Regions from separate parts of the Pseudomonas sp. LBUM1649 genome, predicted to be linked through region 3. Evidence: predicted binding sites of a transcription regulator. Region 3 holds the regulator's gene; each other region holds the start of a gene.
What was found. The regulator sigma-54, encoded in region 3, starts transcription at its own class of promoters, with help from an activator protein. The targets are predictions, from matches to a motif close to ANTGGCATNNANNTTGCTNT.

Region 1 (4,215 bases), 3.2 Mb from region 3:
CGCCTTCTGGGCGATACGGGCGATCAGTTCTTCAACCTTCTTGCCGACGATCATCATCATGTCGGCGAATTCATCGACGACCACGACGATGGTCGGCAGCTTCTGCAGCAATGGCGCTTCGTCGTGGATGCTTTCGCGCTTGTACAACGGATCGCTCAACGGCTCGCCGGCGTCCTGCGCCTCCTTGACCTTGGCATTGAAGCCGGACAGGTTACGCACGCCCATCTTCGCCATCAGCTTGTAGCGTCGCTCCATCTCGGCGACGCTCCAGCGCAAGGCGTTGGCGGCGTCCTTCATGTCGGTGACCACCGGGCACAGCAGGTGCGGAATGCCTTCGTAGATCGACAGCTCGAGCATTTTCGGGTCGATCATGATCAGCTTGGCGTCTTCCGGGCCAGACTTGAACAGGATCGACAGGATCATCGCGTTCACCCCCACCGACTTACCGGAACCGGTGGTACCGGCTACCAGCAGGTGCGGCATCTTCGCAAGGTCAGTGATCACCGGCTTGCCGCCGATGTCATGGCCCAGGGCCAGGGTCACCGGGGACTTGAAGTTGTCGTACTCGGGGGTCGACAGCACTTCGGAGAAGCGCACGATCTGCCGGTCTTCGTTGGGAATCTCGATACCGACCGTGGTCTTGCCCGGAATCACTTCCACCACGCGCACACTGGTCACGGCCAGGGAACGGGCCAGGTCTTTCGCCAGGTTGGAGATACGGCTGACCTTGACCCCGGCCGCTGGCTGGATCTCGTAACGGGTAATCACCGGACCCGGGTGGATCGAATCCACGGTGACTTCGACGCCGAATTCCTTGAGCTTGATTTCCAGCAGGTGGCCGACGGCCGCCAGGGATTCGGGCGAGTAATTGAGTTGTTTCTTTTCCGCCGGGTCGAGAATCGAGATCGGCGGCAAGGTGCCTTCCACGGCGCTGTCGACGAACAACGGCGCCTGTTTCTCTTTTTCCACGCGTTTGCTCGGCGCTGGCGGCTTGGGTGGCGCCGGGGCGATCACCGGCGGCACCTGCTTCTCACGCTCGGACATGTGCTTGCTCAGGGCCTGCTCGCGCTCGATCAGGCGCTCCTTGACCTTGGCCTGTTCACGCTTGTCGGTGACGGACGGCGCGACCACATCGTGCACGCGCTCATCGACTTCACGCAGTTGCGCCACCAGTTGCTTGCGCTCGGTACGGGCCGCCCACCAGCGATTGGCGGCGCCCTGGAACAGTTCGAACAGGTCGAGGGTGATCTTGCCGGTAACGTCCATCACCTTGAACCATGACAGGTCGGTGAACACCGTGAGGCCGAACAGGAACAGGGCGATGAACAGCAGTGTGCTGCCCTGGATGTTCAGCGCGTTCTTCGCCAGTTCGCCAAGACTCTCGCCTAGCGCCCCGCCAGCGCCGGCCGGCAGACCGGTCGCGGCATGGAAATGAATGTGCGCCAGCGCGGCACCGGACAGCACCAGGAACACCAGGCCGATCAGGCGCCAGGAGAACAGCCAGCCGCTCCACTCCCACGGCTCGTGGCGTTGGCGGAAGATCTGATAGGCCTTGATCGCCAGCAACAGCGGAAAGATATAGGCAAAGTAACCGAGCACCATGAACAGGATATCGGCGCTGTAGGAGCCCGCCGGGCCGCCGAAGTTCTGCACGTCGTCGATCTTGCTGTTATGGCTCCAGCCCGGATCGTCCTTGCCATAGGTCAGCAAGGCCATCATCAGGAACAGGCACAACGCACCGATGGCGATCAATGCACCTTCCTTGAGGCGGTAGTGCAAGTGCTGGCGCCAGAGTGGAACGACTGTTTTGGGTGCTGCGGTGGATTTCTTCAAAACCTGTTTTTCCTGCGCCAACGGCGCGTCCATCTGTTGAATGACTATAAAACTGCCCAATCCAGGCAGGTAAAAAAGTTAACAGGCGTAACCGGGACTACTTTTAACACTGCGCATCGGTTTTCATAAACACGAAAGGCGATGCCTATTTTGTTACAAACACTGTTACAGCCAGGCATTGTACGGGTTTGTACGTACGATGCCATGCTGGCAACTCTTGGGTGTAGCATAGTCAAAGCACATTACGTGCGACTCAATTTGAGCACGCATTCTCTTTTGTGACAAAGGCTTATGAGGTGTTTTTATGAGCGAAGCGAAGCATTCCCGCCTGATCATCCTGGGTTCCGGTCCCGCGGGCTACAGCGCAGCCGTGTATGCCGCTCGCGCCAACCTCAAACCCGTTGTCATTACCGGCATACAGGCAGGTGGCCAGCTCACCACCACCGTGGAAGTCGATAACTGGCCTGGCGATGTCGAAGGCCTTACCGGGCCAGTACTGATGGAACGCATGCAAAAACACGCCGAGCGTTTCGCCACCGAGATCGTTTACGACCACATCCATACCGCCAAGTTGCAACAACGCCCCTTCGAACTCATCGGTGACAGCGGCACTTATACCTGCGACGCCCTGATTATTGCCACTGGCGCCTCGGCACAGTATCTGGGGCTGCCCTCGGAAGAGACCTTTGCCGGCAGAGGGGTTTCAGCCTGCGCGACCTGCGACGGCTTCTTCTATCGCAACCAGGTGGTCGCGGTGGTGGGCGGTGGCAATACCGCCGTTGAAGAGGCGCTCTATCTGTCGAACATAGCCCGGGAAGTCCATCTGATTCACCGTCGCGACAAGTTGCGCTCGGAAAAGATTCTTCAGGACAAACTCTTTGAAAAGGCCGCCAAGGGCAATATTCGCCTGCACTGGAACCAGAATCTGGACGAGGTACTGGGTGACGCCAGCGGCGTGACCGGCGCGCGCCTGCGCGACAGTCATACCGGCGCACTCACGGAGTTGCCGCTGACTGGCGTGTTCATCGCCATCGGTCACAAGCCCAATACTGACCTGTTCGCCGGTCAACTGGAAATGCGTGATGGTTATCTGCTGGTAAACGGCGGCAGCGAAGGCAATGCGACGGCAACCGCCATCGAAGGCGTGTTTGCCGCGGGTGACGTCGCCGATCACGTGTATCGCCAGGCCGTCACCTCCGCTGGCGCCGGCTGCATGGCCGCCCTGGACGCGGAAAAATACCTCGACGACATTCCCGCTGTTTGACGGCACACTTTACGGCGGGCCCGACGCCCGCCATCGCCCTCCCCTTCTGTAAGCCCTGACGCCATGCTGACTTGGTTACAACGCAACACCCTGACGTTCCCGGCGCTGGAAAAGGCCATGCGCGATCCCAACGGATTGCTGGCGGCCGGTGGCGACCTGTCCGCCGATCGATTGATCCAGGCTTACCGCCATGGTTGTTTCCCCTGGTTTTCCGAAGGGCAGCCGATTCTCTGGTGGTCGCCGGACCCTCGCACCGTGCTGTTTCCCGATGAACTGCACGTGTCCCGCAGCCTGAACAAGCTCCTGCGCCAACAACGCTACCAGGTGACCTTCGATCAGGATTTTGCCGCAGTCATCCGCGCCTGCGCCGCTCCCCGGGAGTATGCAGACGGCACCTGGATCACCGAAGCCATGCAGAACGCCTATATCGAGTTGCACAGTCGCGGCCATGCGCATTCGGTTGAGGTCTGGGACCAGGATGAACTGGTGGGTGGGTTGTATGGCCTGGCGATGGGCCAATTGTTTTTCGGCGAATCCATGTTCAGCCTTGCCGACAATGCCTCGAAATTTGGCTTTGCCACACTGGTGCGACATCTGAAAGACTCGGGTTTTGTGCTCATCGACTGCCAGATGCCCACCGACCATTTGCACAGCCTGGGCGCGCGGGCGATTCCGCGCCGTGTGTTTGCCGATTACCTGGCGCAGCATCTGGACCAACCCAATCGTGCAACCTGGGTTTGCTGAGCGACTTTGGCGCGCGTGGCTTACACTTATTCAAAAGCTTATCCCGAGGGTTGATCATGACCGAGTTGGCGCGTTTGAAGTTTTATGCCACTCAACCCCACTCCTGCAGTTATCTGCCCGAGGAGCAGGCCACCACCCTGTTTCTCGACCCTAGCCAGCCCATGGATGTGCACGTCTATGCAGATCTGTCTGAAATGGGTTTTCGGCGCAGTGGCGACCATCTGTATCGACCCCATTGCCAGAATTGCAATGCGTGCGTACCGGCGCGCATTCCTATAGGGCAATTCACACCCAATCGTCAGCAAAAACGCATTTTCAAACGCAACGCCGACTTGCAGGTCCGCCCCGCCAAGCCAGGTTTCAGCGAAGAGTAT
Region 2 (4,215 bases), 1.8 Mb from region 3:
ACCAGTTGCATCTGCGACTCGAGTTCAAAGCCCAGGCCCAGGCTGTCGTGGATGATCACGTCCTTGAGGTAGTCCAGGCCGCCTTCCAGGCTTTCGCGCCAGACCGAGGTGCGCTGCAATTTATCGGCCGTGCGGATGTAGAACATCAGGAAGCGGTCGATGTAGCGGATCAGGGTCGCGTCATCGAGGTCGGTTGCGAACAGCTCGGCATGGCGCGGGCGCATGCCGCCGTTGCCCGCGATGTAGAGGTTCCAGCCCTTCTCGGTAGCGATCACGCCGACGTCCTTGCTTTGCGCCTCGGCGCATTCACGGGTGCAACCGGACACCGCGAACTTGAGCTTGTGCGGCGAGCGCAGGCCCTTGTAGCGGTCTTCGAGGGTCAGGGCCATTTGCACGCTGTCCTGCACGCCATAGCGGCACCAGGTGCTGCCGACGCAGGACTTCACCGTGCGGGTCGACTTGCCGTAGGCGTGGCCGGTCTCAAAGCCCGCTTCAATCAGTTCGCTCCAGATGTCCGGCAACTGATGTAACTGGGCGCCGAACAGGTCGATGCGCTGGCCCCCGGTGATTTTGGTGTAGAGGTCGTATTTCTTCGCCACCACGCCGATAGCGATCAGCTTGTCGGCGGTGATTTCGCCACCGGGAATGCGCGGCACGACTGAATAGGTGCCGTTTTTCTGCATGTTGGCCATGAAGGTGTCGTTGGTGTCCTGCAACGGCACCAGCGACGGATCCATGATCGGCTGGTTCCAGCACGACGCCAGGATCGAGCCCACCGCCGGCTTGCACACGTCGCAACCGGTGTGGCCACGGCCATGCTTGGCCAGCAGTTCTTCGAAAGTGATCACCCCTTCTACTCGCACCAGTGCATACAGTTCCTGGCGGGTGTAGGCGAAGTGTTCGCACAGGCTCTTGTCGACGCTGACGCCACGGGCAATCAGCTCATGCTCGAAGACTTGCTTGAGCAGACCGGCACAACCGCCGCAGCCGGTGCAGGCCTTGGTCTGCGACTTCAGCAGGCCGAGGTCGGTGCAACCGCCGTCGATGGCCGAGCAGATGGCGCCCTTGGTCACGTTGTGGCACGAGCAGACCGTCGCCGTTTCCGGCAAGGCGCCAGGGCCGAGGGTCGGCGCGCCTTCGGACGACGGCAGGATCAACGCGGCTGGTTCCGACGGCAAGGCGATCGCGTTCTGCATGTATTGCAGCAGCGTGTCGTAATAGCTGTTGTCGCCTATCAGCACCGCGCCCAATACCTGTTTGCCGCTGGCATCCACCACCAGGCGCCGGTAGCTGGCCGTCGTTTCGTCGATGAACTGATAGCTGCGCGCACCCGGCGTATTGGCGTGGGCATCGCCGATGGAACCGACGTCGACACCCAGCAGTTTCAGCTTGGTCGACATGTCGGCGCCCTGGAAGGGTTCGGCGGCGTCGTCACACAGGCGTGCCGCGACACTGCGCGCCATCTGGTAGCCCGGCGCGACCAGGCCGAACAGGCTGCCATTCCACGATGCGCACTCACCGATGGCGTAGATGTGCGGATCACAGCTCAGGCAGGTGTCGTCGATCACCACACCACCGCGCGGACCGATGTCCAGTTCACACTGACGGGCCAGCGCATCCTGGGCACGGATACCGGCGGAGAACACAATCAGGTCGGTCTCAAGGAATTCGTCGTTGGCAAAGTTCATCCGGTAGCGGTACTGCTCGCCAGCGCTGATCGATTGCGTGGCGCGGGACAGGTGCACGCCGACGCCGAGGCGTTCGATCTGCGCCTTGAGCGCCAGCCCACCCAGATCATCCAGTTGCACCGGCATCAGGCGTGGGGCGAATTCCACCACGTGCGCTTCGAGCCCCAGGCTTTTCAGGGCGTTGGCGGCTTCCAGGCCGAGCAAGCCACCGCCGACCACCACACCGCGCCGGGCATTGGCCGCCGCGGCACGAATGGCATCGAGGTCTTCCAGGGTGCGATAGACCAGGCGCGAATCGCCTTCGGCGCCTTCGATCGGCGGCACAAACGGATAGGAGCCGGTGGCCAGGACCAGCTTGTCATAGGCAACACACCCTTGTGCGGTGATCACCTGGCGACGGGCACGGTCGATTTCCAGCACCGGCACACCCAGGTGCAACGTGACGCCGGGCGTCTCGTACAGCGCCGCGTTGCTGAGTGCCAGCGACTCGGCGTCGCGACCGGAGAAGTATTCGGACAGATGCACGCGGTCGTAGGCACGCATCGGCTCTTCGCTGAAGACGTGCAGCCGATAGCGGTCAAGAGCGCCGCGCTCGATCAACTGCTCGACACAATGATGCCCGACCATGCCGTTGCCGATCACGACCAGCGTTTGCTGTTTGTTCAAACTGGCTACATTGGAATTCATAAACGCACCTGCCCAAAGCCCATCACGGTGAAAAAAAGCAAAAAAAAACGCCTGAAACCTTGCGGTTCCAGGCGTCTTTGCCTGTTCTTTTGCGGTGTTGAAAACCAGACGGCCATGCCTGATCCACCGATGTTGCCCACGACCTGTGCGGCCAGTCGATCGTCGTTGACCGAGAGGGCTGCCCATCTTTTTCAGAGGGGCTTGATGGGGTTAATGCAGTGTTTGTGCCAGTTCGTTGAAGGAAACTTCTATTGCCTTGGAAACGCCTTGATGGCTGCGAGTCAGGCGTGTTCCTGGCGGGATGAACGGGTCGGACGGCCGTCGCAGCTTGCCGCTGGAAAACTCGGCAAACCGCTTCGCACTGGTGCACGTTGTCAGGCATGGCGCTTTAAAAGTGCATGCAGCGGTCGGTTCCGAAAGCACCATTAAACATCGTCGAAGGAAGCTTGTTTAAGCGCCCTACGACTTACTTCCTGAAAGCCACAAGACCTTGCGCCGTTGCCTACGGCTACGCCAGAATCCGCCGGCTTGTGCGCTTTGGGGCCGCTCGGTAACTTGATTCGCGTCACTGCCCATCAGTGATCGGGTTTAGTCGCCCGCGGTTTCACGAGCGCATCTGCAACCAGACAGTCAGGTCATTTCATGCCTGCACTTCATGGTAGCTGTGCGCAGGGCGCCTTCGGGCGCGCCGGTTTCGTGTCTCCCCGGTCGACTAACCTGCGTACAGCTGCCACCCCTTGTTTAGTCGCAAGTCGGTGATGGCTCCACATTTTGGAGACAGAAACATGTTCAAGGTCACACCGAATCCCCCGAACAACGATCCCGCCTCCCCGTACGAACCCGATTCAAAAAAACTCAATGAGGCTGCCGAGCGCGCCCTCGACTTTCACTTCCCGTCAGCCGCAGACATCAAAGCCACACCGCGTACACCCAGCACGCTGTTTACCGTCGACCCGCAAGCCACCAGCGAAACCCTGATGGTGTATCTGGTCGAAACCCTGGCTTCGGTGGATGTGATGGTCCATCAATTGGTGGATCATCTGGACGGTGGGTCGCGCAATGCCCTGTTGGGCATTTCCAACAGCGTAATGCTGGCGGAGATTACGGCGAACCGGGTGCTGGATCAGATTGATCCGCCTTGATGGGTGTTGCCTCGTAGGATCTCAACCTTGCGCAGCACCTTGTAGGAGCCCGGCTTGCCGACGAAAGCGCCCTGACAGCCGATGATTGTCTTTCAGGTGTACATATCCATTGCTGCGGTAACGGCCACCTATGGTTTCGCCCTTACGGCGAGTCACTTTCGAAAAGCGCGAAAGTAACCAAAGCGCTCTTGCCCCACCACTCGGTGCCTCGCTTAGACTCGGCATGCCCTCACTCCGGCATTGCTCCGTGGGTCGCCGCGATGGGCCATCCATGGCCCAGCGCGGCTAAACCGGCGTCCTGCCGGTTTACCCACTGCGCAATGCCTGCGTTCGGCCATCGTGGTTTAACGGGGCGCCTGGATCAAAAACAAAAACGAGGCGGCCTGACAGCCGACCTGGCTTTGGCAGATCCCCCCAATCCCCTGTGGGAGCGAGCCTGCTCGCGATGGACGTTAACGATAACGTTGGTTGTCTGGATGAACGCGTTGTCTGGACGTTCATCGCGAGCAGGCTCGCTCCTACAATTGGATCGCGGACAGACCTGCAATCAGGTCGGCTGTCAGGCCGCCTCGCTTTTGCTTTGGATTTTCTTGCCACCTCACGCCCTGAGCCTGTCCGTCAACCTGTGACTACCTCCAGCGGCGCCTCTACCAACGTTGATCCGCGCCGCGTTAAAGCCTGCAAGTAAGCCATTTCGT
Region 3 (4,215 bases):
CGTCGGCCTGCTTGGCCCCAACGGCGCCGGCAAGACCACCTGCTTCTACATGATCGTCGGCCTGGTACAGGCCGATCAGGGCCGCGTGCTGATCGATGACCTCGACGTCAGCCACCAGCCGATGCACGGTCGCGCCAAGGCGGGCATCGGTTATCTGCCGCAAGAAGCGTCGATCTTCCGCAAACTGTCGGTGGCCGACAACATCATGGCCATCCTCGAGACCCGCAAGGAACTCGACAAGGCCGGTCGCCGCAAGGAACTGGAAAGCCTGCTGCAGGAGTTCCACATCAGCCACATCCGCGACAACCTCGGCATGAGCCTGTCCGGCGGCGAACGCCGCCGCGTGGAAATCGCCCGGGCACTGGCCACCAACCCGAAATTCATCCTGCTCGACGAACCTTTCGCCGGCGTGGACCCGATTTCGGTGGGCGACATCAAGCAGATCATCCACCACCTCAAGGCCAAGGGCATCGGCGTGCTGATCACCGACCACAACGTCCGTGAAACCCTGGATATCTGTGAAACCGCCTACATTGTCAACGATGGCCAACTGATCGCCGAAGGCGACGCTGAAACCATCCTGGCCAACGACCTGGTGAAGGAAGTGTATCTGGGGCATGAATTCCGTCTGTAAGCGTCGAGGTGTCCGGCGGGTCGCCCGAGCGCATGCCGCAATAAAAAATCAACCTTTTTTTATTGTTACAGCGCTCTAGGCAAACGCCGCGGTTTCGGGCATATAATTTGCTTATGTTTGGCGCTCCGGCGCCCTGTAGTGGATGGCGCATGTGCGCCGGCGAATAAGGTGTTAAGCCCCTGCCATGAAACCATCGCTAGTCTTGAGAATGGGCCAGCAGCTGACGATGACACCGCAGCTGCAACAGGCCATCCGCCTGCTCCAATTGTCGACCCTGGACCTGCAACAGGAAATCCAGGAGGCCCTGGAGTCAAATCCGATGCTCGAGCGCCAGGAAGAAGGCGACGACTTCGACAATTCCGACCCTCTGGCCGACAGCGCCGAACACAAACCCAACACCGAGATCCAGGAACCCTCTTACCAGGAAAGCGCCCCGACGGTCGATAACATCGAGGAAGGCGACTGGAACGAGCGCATTCCCAACGAACTGCCTGTCGACACCGCCTGGGAAGACGTCTACCAGACCAGCGCCAGCAGCCTGCCGAGCAACGATGACGACGAGTGGGATTTCACCACCCGCACATCGGCCGGCGAGAGCCTGCAAAGCCACCTGCTGTGGCAATTGAACCTGGCACCGATGTCCGACACCGATCGCTTGATTGCCGTGACCCTGATCGATTGCATCAACAACCAGGGTTATCTGGACGAGACCCTGGAGGAAATCCTCGAAGCCTTCGATCCGGAACTGGACATCGAACTGGACGAAATCGAAGCCGTCCTGCACCGCATCCAGCAATTCGAACCCGCCGGCATCGGTGCACGCAACCTGGGCGAATGCCTGCTGCTGCAATTGCGCCAGCTACCCGCCAAGACGCCTTGGCTGGCCGAAGCCAAGCGCCTGGTCACTGACTACATCGACTTGCTCGGCAGCCGCGACTACAGTCAACTGATGCGCCGCATGAAGCTCAAGGAAGATGAACTGCGCCAGGTGATCGAACTGGTCCAGAGCCTCAACCCGCGCCCAGGCTCGCAAATCGAATCGACCGAAGCCGAATACGTGGTTCCCGACGTGATCGTGCGCAAGGACAACGAACGCTGGCTGGTGGAGCTCAACCAGGAGTCGGTGCCTCGCCTGCGGGTCAACGCCCAGTATGCAGGCTTCGTTCGCCGTGCCGACACCAGCGCCGACAATACCTTCATGCGCAATCAGCTGCAGGAAGCCCGCTGGTTCATCAAGAGCCTGCAAAGCCGTAACGAAACCCTGATGAAAGTGGCCACGCAGATCGTCGAGCATCAGCGCGGCTTCCTGGAGTACGGCGACGAAGCCATGAAACCATTGGTCCTGCATGACATCGCCGAAGCGGTCGGCATGCACGAGTCGACGATTTCGCGGGTGACCACGCAGAAATTCATGCATACCCCTCGGGGCATCTATGAACTGAAATACTTTTTCTCCAGCCACGTCAGCACCTCCGAGGGCGGAGAATGCTCGTCCACGGCGATTCGCGCGATCATCAAAAAACTGGTGGCTGCGGAAAATCAGAAAAAGCCGTTGAGTGACAGCAAGATCGCTGGTTTACTGGAGGCACAAGGCATTCAGGTGGCTCGCCGCACCGTCGCCAAGTACCGCGAATCCCTGGGGATCGCGCCTTCGAGCGAACGCAAGCGGTTGATGTAGGGCCACGCCACAGCGTTCCAGTGGCAGATCATCTGGATCTGCCGCTTTATGCACTGGCAACGAAGGAGAAGCTGTATGCAAGTCAACATCAGTGGACACCAACTGGAAGTGACCGAACCTCTTCGCTCCTACATCGGCGAAAAACTCGAACGATTGGAGCGACATTTCGACAAGATCACCAACGTGCAGGTCACGATGACGGTCGAAAAGCTGAAGCAGAAAATCGAAGCCACGCTGCATATTCCCGGCAATGAAGTGGTCGCCAACGCGGAACATACCGATATGTACGCGGCAATTGACGCACTGACCGACAAGCTGGATAAACAACTCAAAAAGCATAAGGAAAAGACCCAGAGCCTCCTCCAGGGCGCTACGGGTCGTTAACACTCCCAACCCATGATCCGACTTGAAAGCATCCTGACCCCCGGCCGTTCCCTGGTGAACGTGCCGGGCGGCAGTAAAAAGAAAGCCCTCGAGCAAATTGCCAACCTCATCCATCGCGAAGTGCCGGATCTGGCCATGCAGGATGTCTTCGAGAGCCTGGTCGCCCGTGAAAAACTCGGCTCAACCGGTTTTGGTAACGGCATTGCCATCCCCCACTGCCGTCTCAAGGGCTGTGATGCGCCCATCAGTGCCTTGATGCATCTGGACGCCCCCATCGATTTCGACGCCATCGATGGCGCACCGGTTGACCTGTTGTTCGTGCTACTGGTCCCGGAAGCCGCTACCGATGCGCACCTGGAGCTGTTACGCCAGATCGCCAGCATGCTCGACCGCAAGGAAGTGCGCGAAAAACTGCGCAGCGCCCCGAGCAATGAAGCCTTGTATCAGGTTGTCCTGGACGAGCAAAACGGTCATTAATCATGCGCTTGATCATCGTCAGCGGTCGTTCCGGCTCAGGCAAAAGTACCGCCCTCGACGTCCTCGAGGACAACGGCTACTACTGCATTGATAACCTGCCTGCCGGGTTGCTGCCCGAACTGGCCGAGCGAGCGCTGATACATACCGAGCTGGCACAACCGCTGGTTGCCGTATCCATCGATGCTCGCAACCTGCCAAGTCACCTGTCGCGGTTCCCCGAGTTGCTGGCAGACGTGCGCAGTCGCCACATCCAGTGCGATGTCCTGTACCTGGATGCCGACGAAGAAACCCTGCTCAAACGCTTCTCGGAAACCCGTCGGCGTCACCCGCTGAGCAATGCCAACCGCTCACTGGCCGAAGCGATCAACGACGAGACCACCCTGCTCGGCCCGATTGCCGACCTTGCCGATCTCAAGCTCAACACCACCAGCCTGAATTTGTATCAACTGCGCGATACCATCAAGCTGCGCCTGCTGAACCAGCCGGAACCCGGTACGGCATTCCTCGTGGAGTCGTTCGGGTTCAAGCGTGGCATGCCGGTCGACGCCGACCTGGTATTCGATGTGCGCTGCCTGCCCAATCCTTACTGGAAGCCGGAACTGCGCGAGCAGTCCGGGCTCGACCAACCGGTGGCCGATTACCTGGCGGCACAACCTGATGTCGAGGAAATGTTCCAGGACATTTCTACTTACTTGCTCAAATGGCTGCCACGCTTTGCCGCCAGCAACCGTGCCTATGTCACCATTGCCATTGGCTGTACCGGCGGCCATCACCGCTCCGTTTACCTGACTGAACGTCTTGGCCAGGTCCTGCAGCAATCCCTGAAGAATGTCCAGGTTCGCCACCGCGACCTCAGCTAAAGGATTCACACCGCGATGCCTGCTCTGGAAATCGAAATCATCAACAAGCTGGGCCTACATGCCCGCGCTTCGGCAAAATTCGTTGGGATCGCCGGTCAATTCAAGGATTGCACGATCAGGGTAGGACGCACGCCAGAATCCACCGTCGACGGCAAAAGCATCATGGCGATGATGATGCTGGC

Region 1: a site for sigma-54 is predicted at 2,068-2,087, ahead of ACA058_RS20275 (DNA translocase FtsK). Genes of this name have one in related genera too.
Region 2: a site for sigma-54 is predicted at 2,588-2,607, ahead of nirB (nitrite reductase large subunit NirB). Genes of this name have one in related genera too.

What each region holds. Positions count from the first base shown of each region.
Region 1 covers NZ_CP166807.1:4,381,060-4,385,274, forward strand. Annotated here, with positions in the region: gene ACA058_RS20275 (DNA translocase FtsK) at 1-1,866, opposite strand, end outside; gene trxB (thioredoxin-disulfide reductase) at 2,138-3,097, shown strand; gene aat (leucyl/phenylalanyl-tRNA--protein transferase) at 3,161-3,841, shown strand; gene ACA058_RS20290 (arginyltransferase) at 3,898-4,215, shown strand, end outside.
Region 2 covers NZ_CP166807.1:2,725,624-2,729,838, reverse strand. Annotated here, with positions in the region: gene nirB (nitrite reductase large subunit NirB) at 1-2,375, opposite strand, end outside; gene ACA058_RS12760 (DUF6124 family protein) at 3,161-3,517, shown strand; partial or broken gene ACA058_RS12755 (IS110 family transposase) at 4,136-4,215, opposite strand, start outside.
Region 3 covers NZ_CP166807.1:889,449-893,663, reverse strand. Annotated here, with positions in the region: gene lptB (LPS export ABC transporter ATP-binding protein) at 1-634, shown strand, start outside; gene ACA058_RS03935 (RNA polymerase factor sigma-54) at 819-2,312, shown strand; gene hpf (ribosome hibernation-promoting factor, HPF/YfiA family) at 2,388-2,696, shown strand; gene ptsN (PTS IIA-like nitrogen regulatory protein PtsN) at 2,709-3,173, shown strand; gene rapZ (RNase adapter RapZ) at 3,176-4,033, shown strand; gene ACA058_RS03915 (HPr family phosphocarrier protein) at 4,049-4,215, shown strand, end outside.